Regions from separate parts of the Peribacillus sp. FSL E2-0159 genome, predicted to be linked through region 1. Evidence: riboswitches for the same ligand, from Rfam matches in the RefSeq annotation. Region 1 holds a riboswitch; the other holds the start of a gene.
What was found. Region 1 has a riboswitch for S-adenosylmethionine ahead of NYE63_RS25775 (5-methyltetrahydropteroyltriglutamate--homocysteine S-methyltransferase). Riboswitches for the same ligand answer to the same signal wherever they lie in the genome.
Positions count from the first base shown of each region.

Region 2: another riboswitch for S-adenosylmethionine. It lies ahead of NYE63_RS06110 (methionine biosynthesis PLP-dependent protein); the one in region 1 lies ahead of NYE63_RS25775 (5-methyltetrahydropteroyltriglutamate--homocysteine S-methyltransferase).

Region 1 is NZ_CP152053.1:5,259,208-5,266,803, forward strand. It holds gene glpK (glycerol kinase GlpK) at 1-569, opposite strand, end outside; gene NYE63_RS25760 (MIP/aquaporin family protein) at 592-1,416, opposite strand; gene NYE63_RS25765 (glycerol-3-phosphate responsive antiterminator) at 1,641-2,183, opposite strand; gene NYE63_RS25770 (hypothetical protein) at 2,355-2,783, opposite strand; SAM riboswitch class I at 2,959-3,060, shown strand; gene NYE63_RS25775 (5-methyltetrahydropteroyltriglutamate--homocysteine S-methyltransferase) at 3,144-4,247, shown strand; gene NYE63_RS25780 (metalloregulator ArsR/SmtB family transcription factor) at 4,299-4,601, shown strand; gene NYE63_RS25785 (MFS transporter) at 4,757-5,932, shown strand; gene NYE63_RS25790 (hypothetical protein) at 6,041-6,565, opposite strand; gene NYE63_RS25795 (CaiB/BaiF CoA-transferase family protein) at 6,832-7,596, opposite strand, start outside.
Region 2 is NZ_CP152053.1:1,227,938-1,235,533, reverse strand. It holds gene ugpC (sn-glycerol-3-phosphate ABC transporter ATP-binding protein UgpC) at 1-226, shown strand, start outside; gene NYE63_RS06120 (hypothetical protein) at 285-527, opposite strand; gene fumC (class II fumarate hydratase) at 637-2,019, opposite strand; SAM riboswitch class I at 2,346-2,459, shown strand; gene NYE63_RS06110 (methionine biosynthesis PLP-dependent protein) at 2,546-3,658, shown strand; gene metC (cystathionine beta-lyase) at 3,655-4,836, shown strand; gene NYE63_RS06100 (type B 50S ribosomal protein L31) at 4,940-5,188, opposite strand; gene NYE63_RS06095 (ABC transporter ATP-binding protein) at 5,321-7,339, opposite strand; gene NYE63_RS06090 (ABC transporter transmembrane domain-containing protein) at 7,336-7,596, opposite strand, start outside.

The DNA.
Region 1 (7,596 bases):
ATCAATGTCCGGGATGCATTGGAATAGTCCGTTACATGAGCCTTGCCCCCTGATAGCTTCCAGATCAGCCAAGTATCGATGGTACCAAATAACAGCTTGCCTTCATCCGCCTTTTGTCGTGCCCCTTCTACATTATCGAGGATCCATTTCACTTTCGTTCCGGAAAAATATGCATCTATCAACAATCCCGTTTTATCCCGGAATAGATCATTAAGTCCCTTTTCCTTCAAATCATCACAGATTTCACTTGTTTGCCTGGACTGCCATACAATCGCATTATAGACAGGGGTACCTGTTTCCTTATCCCAAACGACTGCTGTTTCACGCTGATTAGTGATCCCGATACCGGCAATTTGCTCTGGCTTTACACCGGATTCGGATAGTACACCGGCAATCACCGCCAGGATCGATCCCCAAATCTCATTGGCGTTATGCTCGACCCAGCCTGGTTTAGGAAAATGCTGCGTGAATTCCTTTTGGGAAGAATGGACGATTTCCCCCTTTACGTTAAATAAAATCGCCCGCGAACTTGTTGTTCCTTGATCTAATGATAAAATGTATTTTTCCATTGTGTATGCCCCTCCTTTTAATTTAACTAGCGATATTTCTGCTTTCCAATTCATGTGACTGTTTTTTACCAAAAGCATAGGCTAATATCAATAGTACCAGGCTTGCACCCAAAACAGACCAAAATCCTGCTGTTATTTCCCCCATAAAGAAGGCTTTATAACAAACGGCACCAAGTGAACCCCCAACAATCGGTCCAACGACCGGAATCCATGAATAGCCCCAATTGGAATTGCCTTTACCAGGTATCGGCAGCAAAAAGTGAGCGATGCGCGGCCCCAGGTCGCGGGCCGGGTTAATGGCGTATCCGGTCGTTCCCCCAAGTGACATCCCGATCACGACAATCAATAACCCTACTGCGAATGGGTTTAGACCCTCTGTAAAATCATTGGCACCTATAAATAATAAACCAAGAATAAGGATGAAAGTTCCAATCATCTCACTTAATAGATTTGAAAATGTGTGCGGGATCGCAGGTGAAGTCGCAAACACACCAAGCTTCGTTCCTGGATCATCAGTTGCTTTCCAGTGTGGCAAATAGTGCAGGAATACTAGAGTTGCGCCCAGGATTGCGCCAATCATTTGTGCCACGATGTAACCAGGCACATCACTCCAAGGAAATTCCCCAATAATAGCAAACCCTACTGTGACCGCCGGGTTTAAATGCGCCCCGCTTATGGAACCCACTGCAAAAACACCCATGGTAACAGCCAATCCCCACGCTATCGTGATAACGATCCAACCGGCATCCTTTGCATAGGAACCCTTTAAGGATGAACCCGCCCCAATACCTGCTCCGAATAAAACTAATATCATCGTGCCTAACACTTCTCCCCAAAATGGAGTCATGATAAAACCCCTCCCCTGATAAATTTTTAAACCTTGCCAACAAATAAAAGGAGATCCACAGCAGAACTATCTTCATAAAAAAATTATGAATAGATCTGTTGTGAATCTCCTAGTCTCCGTCACATATATTAACTTGTACTGTAAAATATACTAGGTTATGAAAACGCTGTCAATATTTTGTGAAAAATTAATCTATTTTTCTGTAATTTTTTTCAATTTCCCTATTAGACGATATCCCATAATTCAGTTTTGGAAGTGGTGATTGACGACGCTCCAGCATCGAGGGCGTTCAGGACTTCATCCGAAGTACGTATGAGGCCGCCTGCAAAAATGGGTGTCTGCAATCGTTCCTTCACTTCTTTTATCATCCATGGCATGGCGCCCGGCAATACTTCGATATAATCCGGCTTGGTTTTCTGCACCAGCTTATAACTCTTCTCAAGCGCATGTGAGTCTATTAAAAAGATTCGCTGGATGGCAATGACCCCCTTTTGCTTCGCTTTCAATATAACGCTTGATTTAGTCGAAATCAGCCCATAGGGATTATATTCCTGACATATGAATTCTGTCGCGTACTCATCACTTCTTATGCCATGAATCAAATCGACATGATAAATCATTTTCTTATTATGCTGCTTTGCCATCATACTTACATTTTTCAATTGTGATATATGCAAATCAAGAAACACACCTATTTCATAGGAACTTTCTAAAAATCTTTCGAAATCCTTCATGCTTGCTGAAGCAGGCAAAATCTTCTGATCCATTATTATCCTCCTCATTCCCAGAAAAACTCAAAACTTCAAGTCATTTAGTATATTTTAAAGAGCTTGATTTATCAAACACATTTTTTCATGTCCAATGTCACCATAACACTAACATACCTGGCACTCCCTTTATAGATTGCAGTAAGGATGTATGTAAAATATCCCCTTAAATCATAAAGAAAGTTTCATTTTCAATGCACCTTCGACGAGTTCATACGATTTAATTGTGCCCACCGGAATTTTTCTCACGATGTTCCAAGCATTAACATTCATCTTGATCGTTCTATTTTCAAATTCAAAAAATGGCGGTCTGTTAAATATCCTTTGATTGATGAAATTCCTGTCAATCGGTTCCATTCCCACTAATTCAAATGAAATCGTTCTATTTTCGACGTGTACCGGTTTTAATGTAATCCGGAAAGCTACGTTTTTCTTAAACATCATTTTTTTCACTTCCATCGTTCCTGAAAGCACGATATGCTTTGGCGTAATCTCGACTTTAATATCGTGACCATCTGATTTCATTTTTACAATTCTCTCTATCATGGCTTCAGTTACCGTTATCGGTATGCCATTTTTGAATGGACTGAATGTACTCATCCTCGCATTCCCCTCCTGCCATGCATATGAAACGTCGGTTATAGCATATGCCAGGTTCCCCGATGCAGTTAACATTTCTGCCCAAATTAATAATCGGTATATTCAAAATCTTCCACCTTCAACGCTTGACCTTTGTACAAACTACCTGTATAGTCATACTTAATTTAATAGACAACTCTTATCCAGAGAGGTGGAGGGACTGGCCCTTTGATACCTCAGCAACAGACTATTCATGTACTGTGCTAATTCCAGAAGTGTAAAAACTTGAAGATAAGAAGAGTATATAGCTTTGTTGCCAACACCTCTTCTTATTTTTTAAGAAGAGGTTTTTTATTTTTAAAAGGAAAGAAGGAATGCAACATGTCAATCACATTAACGAAAGCACCATTCAGGGCCGATCACGTCGGAAGTTTATTAAGACCGGAACGTTTACATATTGCCAGAAAGCAATTTAGGGAAGGTACCCTTTCAGCAGAGCGGCTTCGTGAAGTTGAAACCGAAGAAATCAATCGGATTGTCGATAAACAAATTGAAGTTGGATTAGAGGTCGTTACGGACGGTGAGTTCAGACGAACATGGTGGCACTTTGACTTCCTCGAACATTTAAATGGCATCGAGGGATATGTGACTGAAAAAGGTCTCACATTCGATGGTGTGGAAACAGAGAGATATAACGTTCGCAATACTGGGAAGGTTTCATTCAATCCTGAACATCCCTTCATTCGTGATTTCATTGAATTGAACAAAATCGTGAACGGACGTGCCGTTGCCAAGCAAACGATTCCCAGTCCGAATCAATTATTTGCTGCAGGCATTCATAATGAAGACATCTATCCTAATATTGAAGACTATGCAAATGATATCATCAAAGCCTATCAGCATGCTTTGAAAGCATTTTATGAAGCAGGTGTACGTTATCTTCAATTGGATGATGTATATATTGCCAGACTTTCAGCTCCAGATTTCCAATTCAAAGATGGAAAATATACGAGGGAACAATTAATTGATCTAGCACTTCGCGTCATTAATGGCGCATTGGAAGGCAAACCAGAAGACCTTGTCGTCACTACACATCTATGTCGTGGAAACTACCAGTCGACATGGGCGTTCGAAGGAAGTTATGCCCGTATAGCCCCAACTTTATTGGCAAAAGAAAAAGTCGATGGATTCTTCTTGGAGTACGACGATCAACGCTCAGGGGACTTCAAACCATTGGAATACATACCAAATGGCGGAGCCCGTGTCGTCCTAGGAGTCGTCACTTCAAAAAATGGAGAAATCGAAAACAAGGAAGCTGTTAAGGCACGCATTAAAGAAGCCTCGAACTTCGTTCCTCTCGAGCAATTATGCTTAAGCCCGCAATGCGGCTTCGCCTCTACCCATCACGGCAACAAGCTAACGGAAGAACAGCAATGGGAAAAGCTGAAATTCGTCGTTGATGTAGCAAAAGAAATATGGGAATGATTTTTTTATTAATCATTTGACATATCGATAATTCTCGATATAATGAAATGTATGAAAACAATCGAGATATTTAAAGCATTATCCAATGAATCCAGGTTGCAAATCTTACAATGGCTCAAGGCGCCTGAACTCCACTTCACCCCTCATGAGGGAATAGACATGAAGGAAACCGGCGTTTGCGTAAGTCAGATTACGGAAAAATTAAACATGACCCAGTCCACGGCCTCTCAATACCTCTCGATGCTTCTTAGAGCAGGATTGATTAAAACGGAGCGGATAGGAAAGTTTACGTATTACAAACGAGATGAAGATGCAATCTCAAAAATTACTGATTTCTTGAAAGAAGAAGTATGAAAATGAACCTGATCCGTACCTTAGAGGGTTGGGTTCATTTTCCTCACTAACAATTCGACATTTCGCGATATGTTTATTTTTTATTCATACATATTAACATATTACGATATGTATTTATATAAAATTACTAATCATTAATGAGGAGTGAATCTATCTTGCTTAATACATGGAAAATTTACATGTTGGCGATTATCAGTTTTTTAGTAGGAACATCCGAATTCATCATATCCGGGATTTTGGATAAGATTGCGGATTCTCTTGGAGTGACCCTTGCTGCCGCAGGACAGCTCATTACAATTTTCTCCCTTGTCTACGCAATCGGTACACCCATTCTTATGGCTTTGACAGCAAGTTTAGACAGACGAAGATTAATGTTGTATTCCCTTGGACTATTCGTAGTGGCCAATCTGCTTGCCTTTCTATTACCAGGCTTTGGACCGTTTCTATTTGCACGCATAATCATGGCACTTGGTGCAGGCTTGGTTGTAGTCACCGCTCTGAATATTGCCGCTAAGCTTGCTCCGCCCGATAAACAAGCAAGTTCTATTGCGACAGTTGTCATGGGGTTTACAGCTTCCCTTATCATTGGCGTACCACTCGGAAGAATTATGACGGATGCATTCGGGTGGAAATCCGTCTTTGGCGGAATCGCCCTATTCGGCCTGATTGCCATGATCTTTTTATTCTTTACCATTCCTCCTACCAAAGGGGATAAACCAGTACCACTTCTCCAGCAGCTGGCCCTCCTTAAAAAAAGGAAAGTTGCCCTTGGATTATCGATAACCTTCTTCTGGCTTGGCGGATACTCGATAGCTTATACCTATCTATCCCCTTACCTGCTATCCGTATCGGGAATAAGTGATTCTCTACTTAGCACGGCCTTGCTTATATTCGGTATCGCAAGCCTGATCGGATCAAAGTTTGGCGGATATAGTACGGATCGATGGGGTGTATCATTTACACTAATTGGCGGTATGGCGCTGCATATTGTGATGATCATCATGTTGTCCATCGTTACGAATTCATTGATGGCCGTTTTGACAATCCTTACATTATGGTCGTTCGCAGCATGGTCATCAGGACCGACACAGCAATATCATTTAGCGACCCTTGAGCCTGAATCATCAGGAGTCATGCTCGGTCTGAATCAGTCGATGATGCAATTGGCCATGGCGGCCGGTGCTGGAATTGGCGGTGATGCTGTAGAACAAGTATCCCTTGCTTCCATAACCTGGATCGGTGCAACAGGGGTTGCCATTGCCATGGTCATTGTTCTGGTCCTTTCGAGTTCATCGTCAAACAGGAAAATAGCTCAGTCCATAAAATCCTAGACCGTTATATATACATTCATCATAAGGCTAGATTTTAGCCTTATGATGAACCCTAATCCTAAAGTCGAGAGCAAACAAAAAAAGAACGCCCACCAGCACGTCCCCTTTTTACTTGCAGCTATCTTCATCATCCATTTTCTTCACAAATATATCATCCGTCACCCTATCTTCCAGCTTGTTCCTCAATGCCAATTCCGCAGCCTTCCCATCACTAGGCGACCCGTCCGAGAAATACATCGGAAACAAGGAAAAAAACAAAACATAAAAAGAAAAATAGATAAATTGATACCAGATTACCGAGCTGTCCAGGATATTCTGATACACTAAGCTATATATGATCAGCATGCTGACTAAATTAAAGATAGCCCCCCCTAAATAAATCAGCGTATTCGTCAATCGATTATCATGTTTCAATCCCTTGAACTCGCAAGTCCCATTCCAAAAATAATATTTCCTTACCTCTATGTTCCGAAAGGCGAAAAGTTTATTACCACAACCGATCAAGATTTTCTTTTCTGATCCCCCAAAGATCGTAACAAAGAAAATATGCCCGCTCAAATGTATCAGCGTAACGATCGGCATAATCAAAAAAAAGGAAAATAGAAATTTAATGATATCAGAGAGACCAAACATGTTTAATCAATCCTCCTTACCAGAGCAATTTTCTCAAAAACCCTTTTACAGGGATGTTACTCTGATACCCTGTCCAAAATAGTTATAACTAGCAAATTTTCACAGTAGTAATATGTTGCTTTCCACAAGTGATAAGAGGATAATTTGTTCTCCTTCTGCTTATACGAGCAGTTTTAGTCCTTCCACCTCTTTTTTTCGGCCTAAAAAAAAAACAGGCTATCTCTTTCCAAAAAAACTCAGAAAAGTGATAGCCTTTACATCATTATTTAGCGATTGGGGGTGCGAAGAATTTCTGCGTTGTTTTGTCCTGGCCTCAAACCTGCATGTTTATATTCAGGGGTGAAAACCGATGTTTTGATCGGGCAGGCGATTTGCTTCTGGGCATTTCCTTTTCCGTCAGGTACCTCAACGATCATTCCCCTCTCCTTCAATTGGGGGTGTTCAGCCGCTTCAGTGAAGGTTAGCACTGGTTCTGCGCAGGCCTCGAAATCAGCGAATATTACCTGCCATTCATGAAAATCTCTTTCAAGAAAAGCAAGTCGGATGGCCGTTTTAAACCTGGTTCCGCTTTCTTCATCGCTTTTCATGCTCAGTTCATACAATTCGGGTGCACCGATCGCTTCACATAATGCTTTTCGAAAAGGGGGCTCAAGGCTTCCTACCGAAAAATAGCGTCCATCTTTCGTTTCATAAAAGTCATAAAAGGACCCTCCGTTTAACATCAGTTTTTCTGGTTCAAGCTCGATTCCCCCTTGTAAATTCAGAGGTGCGGATATGGCATTCAAGGCAAAACTGCAGTCGGTCATGCTGATGTCGATGGCTTGGCCGAATCCTGTTCTTTCCCTATGAATGACTGCAGATAATATACCGATAACAGCATGCAGTGAGCCTCCGGCAAGATCTGCTATTTGGGTTCCGTTTTTTGCCGGGCCGTCCTTTTTCGTACCGGAATAGCCTGATAAGCCTGCAATCGAAATATAATTGATATCATGTCCCGGTCGGTCTTTATAGGGACCGGTCTGGCCGAAGCC
Region 2 (7,596 bases), 1.8 Mb from region 1:
TGATGTAGCCGAACTCATGGGCGCGGAGATCATGCTCTACTCCACGTTAGAGGGGCAGGACTTCGTCGCACGAGTCGATGCCAAGAATATTATCCAGGCAGGCGAAAACATAGAACTTGCCCTCGACATGAATAAAGCACACTTTTTTGATAAAGGGACTGAACATCGCATTTTAGTTGAAGAAGATGAACAGATGCAGGAAAACATGAAGTTACCTGCCAATTAAACGTAAAAAGACCCGTTCATGAATGGGTCTTTTTCGTTTATTCAAATAAGGGGTAGATTTATTCCTGGACCAATACCACTTCATCATGTCCGCATTCAGAGCATTTCATGAGATGCGGGCATTGGCCTTTTTGAAGGGATTGAGGATATCCGTCGTTTTCTTTAAGTATGTCGATATCCATGTAAGCACTGTAATCATCAGCGTAGTCCATGAATTTCCCTTTATCATCAAGATCACTGCCGCATTCCGGGCAATTCACATGAATTTTTCTTAGACCGTTGCAAAGCGGGCATAAAGACATTATTTTTCCTCCTGTTCCCGATACTTATGATCTCAGTATTTGTTGATTCCATTATTTTAACACATGGAAACACCCTCCCTAATACCAGAGGGAGGGCACTTCTATGCAATTATTTATTAACCATGTTAGCAGGATCTACCCATGCTTTGAATTCATCTTCCGTCAGGAATTCCAATTTCAACGCCGCTTCTTTTAACGTAGAGTTGTCCTTGAATGCTGTTTTTGCGATCTTGGCTGCTTTTTCATAACCAATATGCGGGTTCAAGGCTGTTACCAACATAAGGGAACGTTCTACATTTTCTTTGATTTTATCTTCATTTGCAGTGATGCCAACCGCACAATTATTGTTGAATGAATGAATGCCTTCCGTCAATAATTTGACCGTTTGCAGGAAGTTATAGATGATGACTGGTTTAAATACATTCAATTCAAAGTTACCTTGGCTAGCTGCAAAGCCAATTGTAGCATCGTTACCCACGATTTGTGTTGCAATCATGGTAAGCGCTTCACTTTGTGTTGGATTGACTTTACCTGGCATGATGGAGCTGCCTGGCTCGTTTTCCGGAATGGCTATTTCGCCGATTCCGCTTCTAGGACCACTTGCCAGCCATCTGACATCGTTCGCAATTTTCATTAAATCGGCTGCCAATGCTTTTAAAGCACCATGTGCGTAGACGATTTCGTTATGGCTTGTCAATGCATGGAACTTATTATCAGATGTGACAAAAGGATATCCTGTATCCGCTGCAATTTGTTTGGCAGAAAGTCCCGGGAATTCTTTTTTTGTATTGATTCCGGTTCCTACAGCCGTTCCGCCTAGTGCAAGGTTCAATAATTTTTGGCTGCTTTCCTCAATCATCACTAGATCTTTGTCGAGCATCGCTTTCCAACCGGAAATTTCTTGTCCTAATGTTAATGGTGTAGCATCTTGAAGATGTGTCCGGCCAATTTTCACGACATCCCAAAATTCTTTTTCTTTTGTATCGAATGTATCACGAAGAGCTTTGATGGCAGGGACCAATTTTTCAGCGACTTCCATAAAGGCAGCAATATGCATGGCGGTCGGGAAAGTATCATTGGAGCTTTGTGCCTTGTTAACATCATCATTCGGATGAAGGGTTTCCGATTCACCATTTTCTTTCAACCATTCATTCCCTTTGTTAGCGACCACTTCATTCACGTTCATATTACTCTGCGTGCCGCTTCCCGTTTGCCAAACTACAAGCGGGAAATGTTCATCAAGTGTGCCTTCAAGGATTTCGCCGCAAATCTTGACGATGGCATTCTTTTTGACTTCCGAAAGATCACCAAGATCATAGTTCACCTTTGCCGCAGCTTGTTTAACGTATGCAAATGCACGAACTAATTCAATCGGCATTTTTTCGTTACCGATTTTGAAATTGTTACGGCTTCTCTCAGTTTGTGCTCCCCAATATTTATCAGCAGGAACTTTCACTTCACCCATCGTATCTCGTTCGATTCTGTATTCCATGTGTTCTCCTCCTATGTTTGCACTATTCATTGAAGACCTTTTGCATATGAAATGAATAATGTCGTATTATTCTTTCTCTCCATACATTGTACAAACTTTATTATTTTAAAGCAAAAATATCCGGCTGACCCTTCCCATTTTTCTGAAAAAATCCATAATCCTTCCTGTTTATATGAAAATCCGGATATTTTTTTTAGACACATAAAGTGTTGACACCGCTAGGCTCCAATTGACCTAGTCATGAACATCAAAGCATTATCCACCCAAAATGTTCTTGACAGTATTTTGTATATATAGTAAATTCAAAAGAAATCGAATAATCTAAACTCTTATCGAGAGAGGTAGAGGGAATGGCCCGATGACACCTCAGCAACCTTCATTTGTTTCAAACCAATGAAAAGGTGCTAATTCCACAAGTTTGTGAACTTGGAAGATAAGAAGAATGACTCGTCCCTACTTAATCAAAGTCTTCTTCTTAAAGAAGACTTTTTTTTATTTTATATAACGCAAAGGAGCAGTGAAAACCATGTACAAAACTGAAACATATCTTGCTCAATTAGGAAATCGCAGCGAAACGGCGACAGGAACAGTCAATCCGCCGGTATACTTTTCAACAGCTTTTCGTCACGAAGGAATTGGCCAATCGACGGGATTCGACTACACAAGGACAGGTAATCCTACACGCCAACTATTGGAGCGATCCATCGCCGATCTGGAAAAAGGCGACCAAGGTTATGCCTGCAGTTCAGGAATGGCCGCCATTTCCACTATACTCGCCCTTTTTAAATCTGGTGATGCATGGATTGTCAGCGAAGATCTTTATGGCGGTACATATCGTCTGTTAGAACAAGGTTTTAAAAAATGGGGGTTGCAGTGTGACTATGTAAACACTTGTTGTTTGGAGGATATCGAAAAAGCCATCACTCCTCACACGAAAGCCATCTTCATCGAAACTCCCACTAACCCTCTTATGCAGCAAACGGACATTAGCGCCGTTGCCGCATTGGCCAAACGATATAATTTATTGTTAATCGTTGATAACACTTTTTACACGCCTCTAATTCAACAACCCATCCTGCTTGGAGCGGATATTGTGATTCACAGTGCAACCAAGTATCTCGGTGGTCATAATGATGTGCTCGCCGGACTGATCGTTGCTAGCGGCGCTGAATTATGTGATGCACTTGCCTTCCATCACAATGGTACCGGAGCTGTCTTGAGCCCATTTGATTCTTGGCTGTTGATGCGCGGAATGAAAACCCTGGCGTTGCGGATGGAGCGTCATGAAAAGAATGCCAAGATACTTGTAGATTACTTATCGGAGCATGATTGTGTTACGGACGTATTGTATCCCGGCAGAGGCGGCATGATTTCATTCCGTATCATTAATGAAGCGGCGGTCAACCCATTTTTACAATCGCTCTCATTAATCTCTTTTGCAGAAAGCCTTGGAGGGGTTGAAAGCTTCATCACCTATCCTGCCACACAAACACATGCCGATATTCCGCTTGAAGTCAGAACGGCAAATGGTGTTTGTAATCGCCTGCTCCGCTTCTCCGTTGGCATCGAGGATAGCGATGATTTGATTGGTGACTTACAGCAAGCATTCGCACAGGTAAAAAGGGAGGCACTACGATGACAGATCATGATTTTAGCTTTGAAACCAAATTACTTCATAATCAACATAAATTCGATCCGGCAACGGGCGGCGTGAGCGTCCCCATTCAGCACGCATCGACTTTCCATCAATCCGATATCGATCAATTCGGCAAATATGATTACAGCAGAAGCGGGAACCCAACTCGCGAGGCACTTGAAGACATCATTGCCGAACTTGAGGACGGCACCCATGGCTTTGCTTTTTCATCAGGAATGGCTGCCATTTCTACAGCTTTCCTGCTATTGTCTGCCGGGGATCATATCGTCATTTCCGAAGATGTTTATGGCGGAACGTTCAGGATGGTCACAAGCGTATTGTCGCGTTTCAATATTGAGCATACCTTCGTTGACATGACGGACCTTGAAAGCGTCAAAGCGGCAGTTCAGCCAAATACCAGGGCCATATACATCGAAACGCCTTCAAATCCGTTACTTAAAGTGACCGATATTCAAGCCGTATGTGATATCGCAAAAAAAGCCGGCGCCTTAAGTTTTGTTGATAATACATTCTTGACGCCAGCATTGCAAAAACCACTGAATCTGGGCGCTGATGTTGTCCTTCATAGCGCGACGAAGTTTTTATCCGGACACAGTGATGTGGTAGCTGGGCTTGCGGTCGTAAAAGATCCGGAATTAGCAGTAAGACTCGGTTCCCTTCAAAACTCCTTTGGAGCGGTTCTTGGTGTCCAGGACGCCTGGCTTGTAATGAGAGGTCTGAAAACCTTGTCAGTTAGAATGGAACATTCACAAAAAGGGGCAGAAAAGATTGCAGCCTACTTAAAGGAGCAGCCCTTGGTGAAAAAAGTGTATTATCCCGGCCTAGCTGATCATCCACAGCACGCCATCCAGAAAGGCCAGTCACTTGGAGCAGGGGCGGTCCTATCATTTGAATTGGAAAGTGAGGAAGTCTTCCGTTCTTTCGTTAACACTGTCGAACTCCCTGTTTTTGCCGTAAGCCTTGGAGCGGTCGAATCTATATTATCCTACCCGGCCAAAATGTCCCATGCTGCAATGCCTGCCGATGAAAGGGAAAAGCGAGGCATCACGAACAGCTTGCTCCGTCTCTCTGTCGGACTTGAAAATCCAGACGATTTAATCAAGGACTTCGATGCGGCCCTCGTAAATATTGCAAAAGGGGAAGCAATTGCTGCAAAATGATTAAAGGAAGGGTGCGCCATATATTATGGGCACCCTTTTTTGTTTGCATCATTTTTATTCTTTTTCATAATAAAAAGGCTATGATTTCCCATTGGCCTTACTCTCATTTCTTCATTTTATATTTATCCAGGAAGCGATCCACCCGTCCACCTTTTTCAGCAAACTTCTGCTTTCCAGTATAAAAAGGATGCGTATCTGAACTGATTTCCACTTTTAATAATGGATACGTGTTGCCGTCTTCCCACACGACCGTTTCATTGGACGTTTTCGTGGAGCCTGTCAAAAATTTATAACCACTGTTGGTATCCATGAATACTACTTGTTGATAATCGGGATGAATTTCTTGTTTCACTATTATCACCTCGTCAGTATAGGTTTATGTTAAACGTAATGATTACTATTATCAACAATTATGCTTGAAGGTACCAATAACGGCACCCTCATTATATTTTTATCTTGATTATCCAACCTTATACAATCGTGGTCAGCCAGCCATGTCCTTATGCGGACCTGCCTGCAGTTCATACATTTGATAGTACTTCCCTTTTAATTCCATTAATTCTTCATGTGTACCTTGCTCAGCAATCCGGCCTTTATCCAGTACAAGAATTTGGTCGGCATTTTTTATCGTGGAAAGTCTATGTGCAATGATGAAGGTCGTTCTCCCTTTTTTCAGCACTTCCATTCCCTCCTGGATAATTGCCTCGGTTTCGGTGTCGATGCTTGCTGTCGCTTCATCCAAAATCAATATTGCAGGATTGAATGCAAGAGCACGGGCAAAAGAGATTAGCTGCCGCTGTCCAGAAGACAGCGTTCCTCCTTTTTCGATCACGGGTTCGTCCAGCCCTAAAGGAAGATGCTTAAGCACTTTGTCCCCCCCAACATCTCTTAATGATTTTTCAACCATTTCCCTTGTGATGCCTTTATGATTCAGACTGATATTGGATGCGATGGTGCCAGTAAATAAATAGGGATCCTGAAGGACGATTCCCATATGTTCCCTAAGCGTCTGATGAGGAATATCCAATATATTCCTTCCGTCGATTTTAATTTGCCCTTCACTACTGTCATAAAAACGGAACAATAAATTCATTATGGAACTTTTTCCTGACCCAGTATGGCCAACTAAAGCGACCGTTTCCCCTTGTTTAGCAGAGAAGGAAATGTCCCTTAACACATATTCATTATCCTTATAACCAAAAGAAACATTTTCGAATTGCACGTTCCCTTTGTATCTAGATATGTTTTCATCACTGACTGCCAATCCCTGCTCATCCAATAAACTGAACGCCCGCTCCCCTGCAACAAGTGCCTGTTCAAGATTAGCGAACTGATTGACGATTCCATGAAGCGGATGTAGAAGGCGGCTGATCAAATCAACAATTGCATACATCATCCCTAAGGAAATGGCCGAACTCGCTGTAAGGGAAATCCCACCGAAATACCAGACGAATGCCATTAGCGCCAAAACCTTAATGACACCAATCAAGTTTCCACCCGTCAACGAATTCAAATGGAGCATTTTATTTTGATAGGAATAATGCTCCCGGTTCAGATTTTCAAAAGATTGCTTCGTCTCCTTTTCACGTCCAAATGCCTGAATGATGCTCATTCCAGAAATGGATTCATTGATCATCCCATTAATATCGCTGACCCTTTCCCGAATGATGTGATTATATTTCGAGGCGAATTTACGATATACCATCGTCCAGATAACGATGATCGGAATAAGTAAAAGGCCAATGGTACCGACTCGTGGATCCAGAATATACAAAGCAATTAGAACGCCTAAGATATTAATTGTACTCGAGAAGAAGTTGGCTAGCACGGTTACATATAATTCCCGGATCGCTTCCGTATCATTAGTGACCCTGGCAACGATTTTCCCCGCTGGCATATTATCGAAATAACGTATCGGCAGACGGGAAATATGTGTGAAAATATCATTTCGCATCTTCTGTATGATTCGGTTAGCCGCTTTCTGTAAATAAAAGCTCTGCCCATATTGAAAAATGGAGGAAAGGATGACAAGACTAAAATAAAAAGTCACAAGCTTAATGATCCGCGGGATTTCCGGTTGGTAAAACCGCATCACTTCCTGACTCGTCAATTTCACTGCTTGCGCACGTTGCTCTTTCCCGTCTTTCTTGATGATCAACGATTGGCTCTCCAAGGTTCTGCGCCCATCGATAGGGACAGCTTCATTTACGAAGACAAATTGATTGCCAACCTGCAGAACATGGACTTCCCTGCCTTTCTTCTCACCTTTTGCAAAGTAATCAGCCCGTTTATACCAATTTCCATCATACTTAACAGCATCCTTTCCTTTACCCGCTTCATACCAGGTAGATTCGATGCCAAGTATATGTGAATCGATGATTTTCTTGGCAACGAAAGGACCTGTTAAATCGGCCGCTACCGAAAGTGCCAGCATGATCAGAGCGCCAATGATCAGTTTTTTATAAAGGGCAGCATAATTAAAAAGTTTCTTTACGACCTTCATGCCTTCACCTCCGTCCCTTCGTCAACCTGCTGTCGTTCATATTGTTCCCTATACCAGCCAGCATTCTGCAGTAAGTCCGCATGAGTCCCCTCTTCGATGATCTCTCCGCTGTCCAACACGATAATTCTGTCCGCGTGCTGAACGGCTGATAAGCGATGGGTTGTGATGATGGTCGTTTTCCCCGCCCGTTCATTTTGGATATTTTCGATGATCGTCGTTTCAGTTTTTGCATCTACAGCGGATAAGGAATCATCCAA